One region of the Peribacillus sp. genome, then DNA from elsewhere that is predicted to be linked to it. Evidence: riboswitches for the same ligand, from Rfam matches in the RefSeq annotation. Region 1 holds a riboswitch; the other holds the start of a gene.

Region 1 (6,732 bases):
GGAACTATCATTTACGTCAAGAATTTGGTCACAAAGTGTTTAAGGTTGCTCTCGATGGCGGCTTTGACTGTCCCAATCGTGACGGTACTGTCGCCCACGGCGGATGTACATTCTGTAGTGCCGCTGGATCCGGAGACTTCGCAGGTAACCGAGTCGAGCCACTAGATGTTCAATTTAGAGAAATTAGTGAAAAAATGCATCATAAATGGAAAGATGGTAAATACATGGCCTACTTCCAAGCGTTTACGAATACACACGCACCTGTTGAAGTACTTCGGGAAAAATACGAAGGCGTTCTCCAGGAAAAAAATGTTGTCGGTTTATCTATAGGTACTCGGCCTGATTGTTTACCTGATGATGTTGTTGAGTATTTGGCCGAGCTTAACGAACGGACGTATCTTATTGTGGAGCTTGGACTGCAAACCGTGCATGAGAAAACAGCTCAGATGATCAATCGTGCTCACGACTTTGCCTGCTACAAAGAAGGTGTTGAAAAATTACGCAAGCATGGCATACGTGTCTGTTCTCATATTATTAACGGCCTTCCGCAGGAATCTTATGAAATGATGATGGAAACAGCACGTGAAGTTGCCAACCTCGATGTTCAAGGAATCAAAATTCATTTACTGCATCTTCTAAAAGGAACACCAATGGTCAAACAATACGAAAAAGGGCTGCTTGAGTTTCTTACCTTTGAAGACTATATCTCGCTTGTTTGTGATCAGCTGGAAATTCTTCCTCCTGAGATGATTATTCACCGCATAACAGGCGACGGCCCTATTGAATTAATGGTTGGGCCTATGTGGAGCGTTAACAAGTGGGCAGTATTGAATGCCATTGATGCAGAATTAAAGAAACGTAACAGCTATCAGGGGAAATTATACATAACGGAGGGTCCACGTAAATGAAACTAGAAAAGATCTTACCATTTGCCAGTCGTTTATTGAAAGACTCCTTAACTCATGGAGATATCGCCGTTGATGGAACAGTCGGAAATGGTTTTGACACCGTTTTTCTTGCAAATCTGGTCGGTGAAGAAGGGCATGTTTATGGGTTTGACATTCAGCAAGCTGCGATTGATCAAACGAAGAAAAAACTAGCATCCGAGCAGGTAACCGAACGATGCACATTATTTACTGCTGGACATGAACAAGTGACCTATCGTATTCCCGAGAAACACCACGGTCAAATAAAAGCTGCCATTTTTAATCTTGGTTATCTTCCTGGCGGCGACAAGTCAATTATCACACATTTTGAAACGACTATTTCAAGTGTAGAACAGCTCCTTGATATTATGGCTCCAGGCGGAATGATTGTCCTCGTTATTTATCATGGTCATCCTGGGGGTGCTGAAGAACGCGACCATCTACTCGAATACGCCGCAGCGTTATCTCAGCATCGTGCACATGTCTTGCAATACCAGTTTATAAATCAAGTGAACGACCCCCCATTTATCCTTGCTATAGAAAAAATATAGATTAAAAAGAAGCTGCCAAATTTAGGCAGCTTCTTTTCATTGAACTACGTATCCCAGCGTCTTCAGGCGGGTTTCCACAAAACTAAGCGCATAGGTGAATACATCGTTTCTTTCTGGTTCATTAAAAATCTCATGATAAAGTCCGTGCCATTCTTTATATTGCTTTTCACTGCATTGATTATAATTAAACCATTCTCTGACGGGGCGCTTGTCAACTATCTTATCGTCTCCACCCTGCATTAATAGCATTGGAACATCCTGAAATTCCGGAATATCCTCAAAGGCCTCCTTAATTGCACCCAGTAGTTCACGATACCAGCGAACGGAAACCTTCGTAACATATAATGAATCGTTGAGATCTTCTTCCTGGATTTCTAAATTTCTCGTAACTAGTTCAGGCTTGAGACCCGCATCAATTCTTAATTTAGGCAACGCAATATTTAACCCAATTGAAGCCGCACCGAGGAGCTTAGGCGGCTGAGCCATCAGTCCTAAACAAGGTGAAGAAAGAATGACGCCGGCTATTTCCAATTCATCTTCTTGTAAAAGTCTAATAGCAATCAGGCCTCCCATGCTATGTCCCAGCAGGAAGACTGGAAGCGCATATTCATATGCCTCTTCAATCCAAGTCCTGACCTCATTTAAGTACTGTTCAAATGAATTAATATGTCCTCGATAGGCTCTTGTTGTCATTCCTTGGCCTGGAAGGTCCCCCATAATAACATGATACCCAGCAGAGCGCCACATTTGTGACAGCCATTTATATCGGCCATGATGTTCCATTGCTCCATGTACCATAACAATTACAGCTTTCGGGCTTCCTTCAGCCTCCCATTTCCACATATGATGTCCCCCCTATCATTTTCAAGGTGTATTTTTTTCCAAATAGGTTTTCGTCCTTTATAATACAAATAATACATAAAAAATGTCGATTTCGGAAAGGATTTGTTTTAAATATGCCAGTTTACCCATATAAAAACAAAATACCTCAAATTGCTGAAAGCGTTTATCTTGCTGAGAATACAATTATAACAGGTGATGTTACCATTGATGCTGAATCAACCATTTGGTTCAACTCCGTCATTCGAGGGGATGTTGCTCCAACCATTATCGGAAAAAAAGTTAACATACAGGATAATAGTATTTTACACCAAAGCCCTAATAATCCTCTGATTATTGAAGATGAAGTGACGATTGGACATCAAGTTATTCTTCATAGCTGTAAAGTTAGGAAAGGTGCACTTATCGGAATGGGCTCGATCATTCTTGATAAAGCTGAAATCGGTGAGGGTGCATTTATAGGAGCCGGCAGTTTGGTCCCTCAAGGGAAAGTGATTCCACCTAACACGTTGGCATTCGGAAGACCGGCTAAAGTCATCCGCGAGCTAACCGAAGAGGACAAACATGATATGGAGCGTATAGTAACCGAATATGCCGAAAAGGGCCAATATTATAAATACACTGCTCCACTAGAATAAGATATGAATTCATTACATATAAGAGCTTGATTGTTCTAGTATTGATTCAGAAAAGCAGGATAATGCAAAAAAAAGAAATCTTACCTAGGTAAGACTTCTTTTTTTGTTTATGCTTTTGCTTGTTCTTTTAAAGAAGCTGCCTTGTCTGTACGTTCCCAAGGAAGATCGACATCCGTACGGCCAAAATGTCCATACGCTGCAGTTTGTTTATAAATCGGTCTACGAAGATCGAGCATTTTAATAATTCCAGCAGGGCGAAGATCAAAGTTCGCACTGACTAAGTCCACTAAAATATCTTCATCCACTTTTCCTGTACCGAATGTATCAACAGCGATTGAAACCGGCTTAGCTACACCGATAGCGTAAGCAAGCTGTACTTCTACTTTGTCAGCCAGACCCGCTGCCACTAAATTCTTCGCTACATACCGCGCAGCATACGCAGCTGAACGATCCACTTTTGTCGGATCTTTACCAGAGAATGCGCCGCCGCCATGACGAGCATATCCACCGTACGTATCAACAATAATTTTCCGTCCTGTCAGACCTGCATCACCTTGTGGTCCTCCAATGACGAAACGGCCAGTCGGATTAATGAAATATTTTGTTTCATCATCAATTAACCCGCTAGGCACTACCACATTAATGACATGTTCTTTTAAATCACGTTGAATTTGTTCCAATGTAACATCAGGACTATGTTGAGTCGAAATAACAATGGTATCTACACGGACCGGCTTGTTATTTTCATCATACTCAATCGTTACCTGTGTTTTACCATCTGGACGAAGGTACTCTAACGTTCCATTTTTACGGACTTCTGCTAGACGACGAGAAAGCTTATGAGCCAATGAAATAGGCAACGGCATAAGTTCTTCTGTTTCGTTACAAGCAAACCCAAACATCAATCCCTGATCTCCAGCACCGATTGCATTAATTTGATCATCAGTCATTTGGCCTTCACGAGATTCAAGAGCTTCATCGACTCCAGCAGCAATATCTGCTGACTGTTCATCAATCGAACTTAATACAGCACATGTTTCAGCATCAAAACCATATTTTGCGCGTGTGTATCCAATACCAGCAATTGTATCACGCACGATTCTTGGAATATCTACATAGGTAGAAGTAGTAATTTCACCAGCAACTAAAACTAAACCAGTTGTAACCGATGTTTCACATGCAACACGTGCATTTGCATCCTTAGCTAGGATAGCATCCAAGATTGAATCTGAAATCTGATCACAAATTTTATCCGGATGTCCTTCTGTCACAGACTCAGAAGTAAATAAACGACGTTTCTTTGACATTCTTTTGCCTCCTCAAATGTTCAGGCTAAGAAAAGGAATGGCAGCCATTCACATTATCTTTCCCATTTTGTTAGACGAAACTCATTCCCAGTTGGTATTATATAATAGAAGCAGAAAGGTTGATGCGAATCATTCATAGTAAAAAAGAATGATTAAACGCATAAAAACCCTTCCTAGTTTTTGAGGAAAGGTTTGTTGTCTCGAAATGATCCTTTCACTCTTATCGTTCAAGGGTTTTTTTACCTTGCTCAGGTTAGCACCAACACTAAAATGATTTTGCAAACAATTGCTGATTAAAGCAATTTATTGTTTTATCAAAATCAAACATTCTAGCAGGTTGCTGGGTTTCATTGGGCCTGGCCCTCCACCATCTCGGGATAAGAGAATCCGTACAATTTAAAATCATAACGTAATTCTACAAATTCTGTCAATACTTATTTCCTATTCAGAAGAAAAAGTTTCTATTTTCCACTATCCTCACATAATGTCATAGTGCAAAGGAAAAATGGAGTAAAAGGCATATAGCCTATAGATCCTTTCAATAAATTTCACCAATTAAAACCTTTTCCTCTCAGAAAATACAAGAAACAAAACAAATAGTATAGACTATTAAAACTAATGTGTTATACTATTTATAAATTGATTATAAATTCAAAAAAAGGTAGGTATCTCCTATATGAATACGCTTGATATCTCAAATGAGTTACACCAATTATTATCCGGTAACAACATACATGTGCAGCTTTCTGTACCTCAATTAGTTGAAAAAGTTTTAAGCCGCAACGAAGGGCAGCTCACGTCAACAGGAGCTGTAAAAGCTGAAACCGGAAAATACACAGGACGTTCTCCTAAGGATAAATATATAGTAGATGAAAAAGCTGTTCATGAAAAGATTGATTGGGGTACTGTAAACCAACCGATTTCTAGTGAAGTATTTGCAAAGTTATACGATAAAGTCCTGCAGTATTTAAAACAAAAAGATGAAGTATTTGTTTTCAAAGGCTTTGCAGGTGCAGATAAACAACATCAATTACCCATTCAAATAATTAACGAATACGCTTGGCATAATCTGTTTGCCCATCAATTATTTATTCGGCCAAATGAAGAAGAACTTCAAGATCATTTATCAGAATTCACGGTTATATCAGCACCAAACTTTAAAGCAGATCCAGCCGTAGACGGTACACAGTCAGAAACGTTTATTATTATTTCTTTTGAACGCAGGACGGTATTAATCGGCGGTACTGAATACGCAGGAGAAATGAAAAAATCTATTTTCTCAGTAATGAACTATCTTCTTCCTGAAAAAGGGATTCTTCCAATGCATTGTTCAGCCAATGTCGGCAGAGAAGGCGACGTCGCTTTATTCTTTGGTTTATCAGGAACTGGCAAGACTACATTATCTGCAGACTCCAACCGAAAATTAATTGGTGATGATGAGCATGGCTGGTCTTCAAATGGCGTTTTCAACATCGAAGGCGGCTGCTATGCAAAATGCATCAATTTATCTCGTGAAAAAGAACCTCAAATCTTTGACGCCATTCGTTTTGGTGCCGTTCTTGAGAATGTAGTTCTTCATCCAGATACCCGCATTGCGGATTATGACAGCAGTGCCTTGACTGAAAATACACGTGCTGCCTACCAAATACAATCGATTGATAATATCGTTGATCCAAGTGTTGCAGGTCACCCAACAACGATTATCTACCTAACTGCTGATGCATCAGGCGTATTGCCTCCTATCAGTAAACTAACGAAAGAACAAGCCATGTTCCATTTCTTAAGCGGCTATACGAGTAAATTAGCTGGAACGGAGAGAGGCATCACCTCCCCCGAAGCTACGTTCTCCACTTGCTTTGGTTCACCATTCCTACCGCTTCCTGCAGTCCGCTATGCAGAAATGCTCGGCGAAAAAATTGATGAACACAGCGCAAAAGTATTCCTCGTCAATACAGGTTGGACTGGCGGCGAGTACGGCGTCGGCAGCCGAATGAAGCTTGCTTATACAAGAGCCATGGTACAGGCAGCACTAGAAGGAGAATTAACCAACGTCGAAACCATCAAGGACGAAGTATTTGGCTTTGATATTCCACTACACGTGCCCGGCGTTCCAGACGAAGTACTCCAGCCTACACGAACATGGGAAGACAAAGATGCCTATAAAGCTAAGGCCATCGAACTAGCACAAAAATTCAATGAAAACTTCAAACAATTTTCAAATGTAGCCAGTACAATTAAAGAATTAGGCGGCCCATTAGTCAAATAAAAAATGCTCTCCCAAAAGATCATTGATCTTGTGTGGAGAGCGTTTTTTTATTTATATGAATGTATATCTACATCTGAATTTTTAAAAACTCAGCATATATTGGTAAATCCACCGAGTTAAATCACCGAGATTGGCATTAAATCCACTTAATCCTCTGTCATTCGTCCTTAAGTGAGAAACATACGCCCCTTCCGGCATTTTATT
Region 2 (6,517 bases), on a different contig from region 1:
ATGTGCTTCCCAGTACTGTAAACACTCTAGATAGTCTACTAATTTTTGAACCATCAAAAGGTCTTTCTCATCTCGAATAATCTTTTGCCCTTGCCGAACGCCCTCCCCAACTCCCCATAAGAAGGCTCCTAGCGCATCATTCTGCGCATGTCCCCACTCTTGACTGATTTCCTTTAATTCAGTCGAGTAGCGGGAATGAATGTGTTCAAAGAGATACATTGGTTTCTTTTCACGATGGATATCAATTTTCCATTCATACGTTTTAAAAAGATCAAACAAAGCATGATAAGCTTTTTCATACCGTTCAGAAGGACTTTGTAAAAATGGTAGTACTGTATAGACCACATCACGAATCCAAACATAATTATAGTCTTGTGAGATACTCGCTGTATACGCACCATTGGGAAGACGCATCCGATCTAATACATCAAGCGCATCATTTAATTTCATGCTAGACACCCCCGTTTATTATCAGCTTTCACCGTTCATTAAAGCGCTTTCAATTAGTGAATAAAAATAAGTCCGAACAAGTTGATTTACATGTGATAGTTTATGTAGAAACCTGTTCATGTGATAATCAAGAAAGGATATTCTACTAAAATGAACACTTGCCTACACCTTTGGCAAAGGGGTCGATGGTTTGTAAGGATCGTTCACTAGGTATATGGTCCTTATATATAGTGTATCGGTCATAGCTAAAACAATTTAATACTTTTTAAAAATAAAAAAACAGCTGGCCCGAAAGCCAACTGTGTTCCTCACCTTAGTTTCAATGCGTCGGCGAGTTTTCGGTATATATCTGTAACATCCTCTACTTTCATTCGTACTAATCCACTCGATGAAGGGGCGACAAAATCGACGGTTCCTGGCACGATTGACTGCGGTTGAAATCCCCAGTCCACCTTTTTCTTTCGTGAATATTCCTGATAAACACCCTTGCCCACGAAGCAAGCATATTTAGGCTTGTAAGCTTGGATTTTTTCTTTCAATTGCTGCCGTCCAATCACGTATTCTTCTCTCGTAATATCCACTGCTCCCACTGTCGGTCTCGACACAATATTCGTGAACCCATATCCAAGCTCCAGCAGGGCTGCATCTTCTTTAGGCAAATACCTGCGGGATGTTAAGCCTGATTCATGGAGAATCTTCCAAAATCGATTAGCGGGATTTGCATAATGATGTCCCTCTTCTCCTGAACGTATACTTGGGTTAAAGCCGATAAACAGGATGAGTAAGTTTTTATCAAGATGATCTGGAATATGATCCATATTCTACTCCTTTGACTATAAGTCCCTATAGTATAATACAAGCTAACCAAAGTATCTATTCCCTCATAATCTCTTTAGCAACAAGCTGACCTGATTTTGTCACAATGGGGGTGCCCCCGCCAGGATGAGTACTGCCACCAACAAACCATAGGTTTTTGATATCTTTAGACTTATTTCTAATTTTGGAGAAAGTTTGCGAAAACGTATTAGAGGACATGCCCTTGATACATGATGTTTTGCTTTAAGTTACTCAACCCCTTTTTTTCTACATTTGAATATTTTTTTCAGCATAGTCGTTTTTTAAATATGGTGCATTGATGAGAAAAAATAGATTACTATGTCCCATAGGCGCTAGACTAGCTTCAGACTTACCTGAATAACAAATATATATAGCCGGATTGTCTGGGAGTTGTTTCTTTATGAAGATATCCTTAAACTCCTCTTGATAGTTTTCGGGGAAAAATACGTTATGATGTTCAAGCTGTGGATACTGTTTACTCATCCCCATAAAAGGACAAACCCTGACAGGGAAGGCTCATAGCTTGCTAGTTTACGATTAGTCATGGATGGCCGGTGGCTGTTATTATCTTAAACGTGTATGATCTGTACCTTTTGAATCGCTTCGGCGAATTCTTCTGCTTGAACCGTAATGCGTTGTAATAGGTCTTCATCCTCTATTGGTGCTGACAAGTTTTCTTTGTTAATTTTCTTATCTATTATATAAACTCCTTGAAGCGGTTGTCCTTTTAAGACGGCGATTTACGGTTTTAATGCATAATCAATGGCCAGTAAATGTGCCGGACTTCCACCGACCATGATTGGTAAAACAGGTTTATTCTTTAACGCACCCTCTGGCAGTAAATCAATAACCGTTTTTAATACACCCGTATAGGAAGCCTTGTATACAGGAGAACCAATAATCACTCCATCCGCTTTTTCAATCAGTTCAGAAAATTTTTTTATTTCAGGACTATTATACCGAGCATGAATTAAGTCACCTTCAGGGAAATCACGTACGCTTACAGTAGTGACCTTAAATCCATGCTGTTCAATGATTCCTTTTACATAGTTCAGTACTAAATCTGTTCGTGAGGGGGAGGAAGGACTCCCAGATAAAATAACAATTTCACTCATAGTGTAGGATCCTTTCATGATACATGTTTTATCGTCTTGCTGCTTTTCTTACACACAAAAATATCCCCATTCAAAGAGAAAGAGGACATTTTGAATCTACTCTTATCTCTCAAGACACTACTTGCTGGATTTAGCACCTGCTTGCTCGAAAGCATAGGTTGCTGAAGCTTCAAAGGGCCAGTCCCTCAGCTTCTCTTGATAAGAATATTAAGTTATAATTATCATAATTGTTCGAATAGTCTCTGTCAAGATTATATATAAAAACCATACTCATTTACTATAATCAGTGGTATTAAGATGAATGGCTTACCATTGACGATCCAACCATTTCATTGAACATTTTATAAAATCGGTTATCATCGGTCAGTTCTGGATGAAACGCAGTGACTAAGAGATGATCACAGCGGGCGGCGACTATTTTTTCATCTACTCGTGCTAGAATTTCAACCTGATCACCAGCTGATATAATATACGGTGCACGTATAAATACCGCTTGAAAAGGAGCCTCCATCCCTTTTATTTCAATATTTGCTTCAAAACTATCAATTTGTCTCCCAAAACCATTGCGTTTAACGACGATGTCCATGATTTCTAAATGAGCAGACTCAGCCCCTTCAAGCCCTTTCGCAACGAGGACCAGGCCGGCACAGGTACCGAATATAGGTTTTTGTTGATTAGAAAAATTTTTAATCGCTTCGATAAATCCATAACGGGCCATTAAGCTCCCAATTGCTGTACTTTCACCGCCTGGGATAATCAGCCCATCCAGTTTTTCTAGCTGCTCAGGATGTTTGACAATTACGGCTTCAGAACCTGTATCGATTATTTGTTTTCGATGTTCCTCCACAGCACCTTGTAAGGCGACTACACCAATTACTGCCATGTTACACCCCTCGCTCCTGCATACGGTCTGCCACAGCAAGCTTAGAAATATCGATACCTGTCATTGGAGATCCAAGTTCCTTAGAAAGCGCCCCAATTAATTCATAATCATTATAAAACGTCGTTGCCTGAACAATCGCGTTGGCAAATTTCTCTGGGTTTTCCGATTTAAACACCCCAGAGCCAACAAATACCCCATCAGCACCGAGTTCCATCATCAGGGCAGCGTCAGATGGCGTAGCCACTCCTCCAGCAGCAAAGTTCACGACCGGTAATTTCCCTTCTTTTTTAATTTGTTTAAGAATCTCATATGGGGCTCCTAAGTTCTTCGCTTCAACCATTAATTCATCGTCATTCATTAAGATTATTTTTCTAATTTGAGCCTGAACTTTTCGCATATGACGAACAGCTTCCACAATATTTCCCGTACCTGGTTCCCCTTTTGTACGAAGCATGGACGCTCCTTCACCTATTCTCCGAGCTGCTTCTCCTAAATCACGACAGCCGCAGACAAAGGGCACCGTAAACGCACTTTTCAGAATATGGAACTCTTCATCAGCTGGGGTCAATACTTCACTTTCATCAATATAATCAACCCCCATGGCTTCTAACACTCTAGCTTCGATGATATGTCCAATTCTTGCTTTTGCCATTACAGGAATCGAGACAGCATTCAGGACAGCTTCAGTAATTCTTGGATCAGCCATTCTTGCGACTCCTCCAGCTGCCCGAATATCAGAAGGCACTCTTTCCAAGGCCATTACAGCTACTGCACCTGCTGCTTCCGCAATCTTAGCTTGCTCGGCATTGACAACATCCATGATGACTCCGCCCTTTTGCATATGAGCCATCCCTCGTTTAACCGCATCCGTTGCTATTACTTTATTCATCTCTTCATCTCCCAATTTATGTTGATTTTTTACTATTTGTTCTTTAGTATAAAAACCAAGTGAATGTATTAAAAGTGTCAGTTTTACATAAAACGATGGGTTCAGAGAAAGCAGGAGACTAGATGGATAGGTTAGCCGTTGAATTAAATAGAGACAGTTCCATTCCGATGTACGAACAATTATACGCACATATTAAAGCGGAAATTACGGAAGGCAGGCTGCTTTTCCAAACAAAGCTTCCCTCAAAACGTAAGTTAGCAGATGTCTTACATATAAGTTTAAACACAGTTGAAACAGCTTACGAACAGCTGACCGCTGAAGGCTACCTCGAGGTTATTCCACGTAAAGGCTATTTCGTGATGGCATCGGAAGATTTGGAATATATCGGAGCAAAAAGTACACTGCCCTTACAAACGAATCTACAAATGAATTCAATTACTATTGATTTTCATCCTAGTCAGATTGATACAGAAAACTTCCCCTTTCAACAATGGCGTAAATATGCCAAAAACAGTATGCATGAAGACCATCATGAATGGCTTTTACTTGGAGACTCACAAGGAGAAATAGAGCTGCGTCATGAAATCGCGGTATACCTATATCATGCTAGAGGTGTAAAATGCAGCCCAGATCAAATTATTTTGGGCGCTGGGATTGAAATTCTATTACAGCAGCTCGTTTTACTATTAAACCCAACTACCATTTATGGTGTCGAAGATCCCGGGTATCATCTAATTCAGCAAATTTTAACTTGCTATAATCATCAGGTGTATCCACTCGCAGTAGACGAAGAAGGCCTGATCGTGAAAAATGTCGAGAACTCACCGATTAATATCGTCTATGTGACCCCTTCCCATCACTTTCCCTACGGCACCGTTTTGTCTGTTAACCGAAGGACACAATTATTAAACTGGGCCAGCGGGCATTCAAATCGATTTATTATTGAAGACGATTATGATAGTGAATTTCGATATACTGGTAAAGCAATTCCCTCCCTACAGAGCTTAGATTACACAGAGAAAGTCATCTACTTAGGATCGTTTTCAAAATCACTCATGCCATCCATTCGAATCAGCTATATGGTCCTGCCAAAACAGCTGCTTGCTAGGCATAAGCAAGATCTCTCTTTCTACCACTCTACTGTTTCAAGAATAGATCAACATATCTTAACCGAATTTATGAAAATGGGAGACTTCGAGAAACATTTGAATCGAATGCGTAAACTTTACCGTCGTAAGTTAGAAAGGGTTTTAGCCTCAATAAAGCCCTATTCTTCTACGATTACAGTCATTGGTGAGCAATCGGGGCTTCATGTTGTATTAGCAGTTAACAATGGAATGACTGAAGACACACTCGTCACAAAAGCTGCTGCAGCTGGATTTAAAATCTATCCAGTATCGCTCTACTCAATGGCAAAACAGAACCTTTCACATCCACAAATCATTCTTGGCTTTGCTGGCATCCCAGAGACTAAACTAACAGAGGCACTGAATGGTTTATTAGAGAGCTGGGGGTTTTAACAGGATATGAACGAACTGATGAAGCAAAAGTACTTTTTGAATAAAAAAAGAGCTTGAAAAGTACTTCCAAGCTTACATGATTATAAATTAAATCTTGCCGAAATTAGGTTAGCGGCTTCTATCGCACTTAATTTAGTATTATTAATTTTTATGTAATTTTCTTTTTTTAATTCACCGTCGAAGGAGTTCAATCTGTGCTTTTTCATGGACTCCCTTAATTCATTTTCTGACCAATCTATGTTCCTTTTGGTAGGTTTTTGCTCAAGTCTGTGCGGGCTTTTATTTCGTTCTAGTCTCACATTCATTTCAGATTCTAACTCAACAAAATAAATCGTTGCCCCTTTTGATTGAAAAATTTCACAGAGATCGTCTACATATTTCCAATCCTCTGGTTGGTCAAAAGCCCACACATAGGTAAATATCAAGCCTTTCAGCTCACTCTCAGAAACAGCTTTAAATATTTCTGTTCTAAATAAATCTGATAGTCTCCACATCTCAGGACTAAACTTGAAAAATGGTTCAAGTAATTCAATGGTCATGTGGTTGTGAAACAGTTTCAAATCAGTTATCTTCTCTAATTCTTGCCCGACTGTCATTTTACCCACTGCTTGAGGTCCAAACAAAAGAACAAGTTTCATAAATTACCTCCTGCTAATTACTTCGAGTAGAGTCTTTCCCATTCTGATCTCTCACTTAAGACCTGTTCTTCCAATCATGATAAAAATCTTGAATAACTGAATGAATGGCATTTAGCGTAATTAAAATTAAATACAACATCATGACTGTCGCTATTTCCCCTGTAAAAAAGGCGATCATAGCAATA

The links. A riboswitch is a leader RNA that binds a small molecule or an ion and turns the genes downstream of it on or off. The one in region 1 is predicted to bind S-adenosylmethionine.
Region 2: it holds a riboswitch for S-adenosylmethionine, as region 1 does, so the genes downstream of both, ssuE (NADPH-dependent FMN reductase) here and metK (methionine adenosyltransferase) in region 1, are expected to answer to the same signal.

The regions. Positions count from the first base shown of each region.
Region 1 is NZ_JAZVJO010000557.1:318-7,049, reverse strand. Features, by position in the region: gene mnmL (tRNA modification radical SAM protein MnmL/YtqA) at 1-908, shown strand, start outside; gene mnmM (tRNA 5-(aminomethyl)-2-thiouridylate-methyltransferase MnmM) at 905-1,477, shown strand; gene AC52RT_RS18270 (alpha/beta hydrolase) at 1,514-2,320, opposite strand; gene AC52RT_RS18265 (gamma carbonic anhydrase) at 2,434-2,955, shown strand; gene metK (methionine adenosyltransferase) at 3,063-4,262, opposite strand; SAM riboswitch class I at 4,480-4,646, opposite strand; gene pckA (phosphoenolpyruvate carboxykinase (ATP)) at 4,939-6,528, shown strand.
Region 2 is NZ_JAZVJO010000346.1:59-6,575, reverse strand. Features, by position in the region: gene AC52RT_RS11060 (glycoside hydrolase family 15 protein) at 1-450, opposite strand, end outside; gene AC52RT_RS11055 (mismatch-specific DNA-glycosylase) at 759-1,268, opposite strand; gene AC52RT_RS11050 (hypothetical protein) at 1,534-1,770, opposite strand; gene ssuE (NADPH-dependent FMN reductase) at 2,028-2,402, opposite strand; SAM riboswitch class I at 2,502-2,607, opposite strand; gene pdxT (pyridoxal 5'-phosphate synthase glutaminase subunit PdxT) at 2,695-3,285, opposite strand; gene pdxS (pyridoxal 5'-phosphate synthase lyase subunit PdxS) at 3,287-4,174, opposite strand; gene pdxR (MocR-like pyridoxine biosynthesis transcription factor PdxR) at 4,297-5,694, shown strand; gene AC52RT_RS11025 (AAA family ATPase) at 5,775-6,332, opposite strand; partial or broken gene AC52RT_RS11020 (hypothetical protein) at 6,388-6,517, opposite strand, start outside.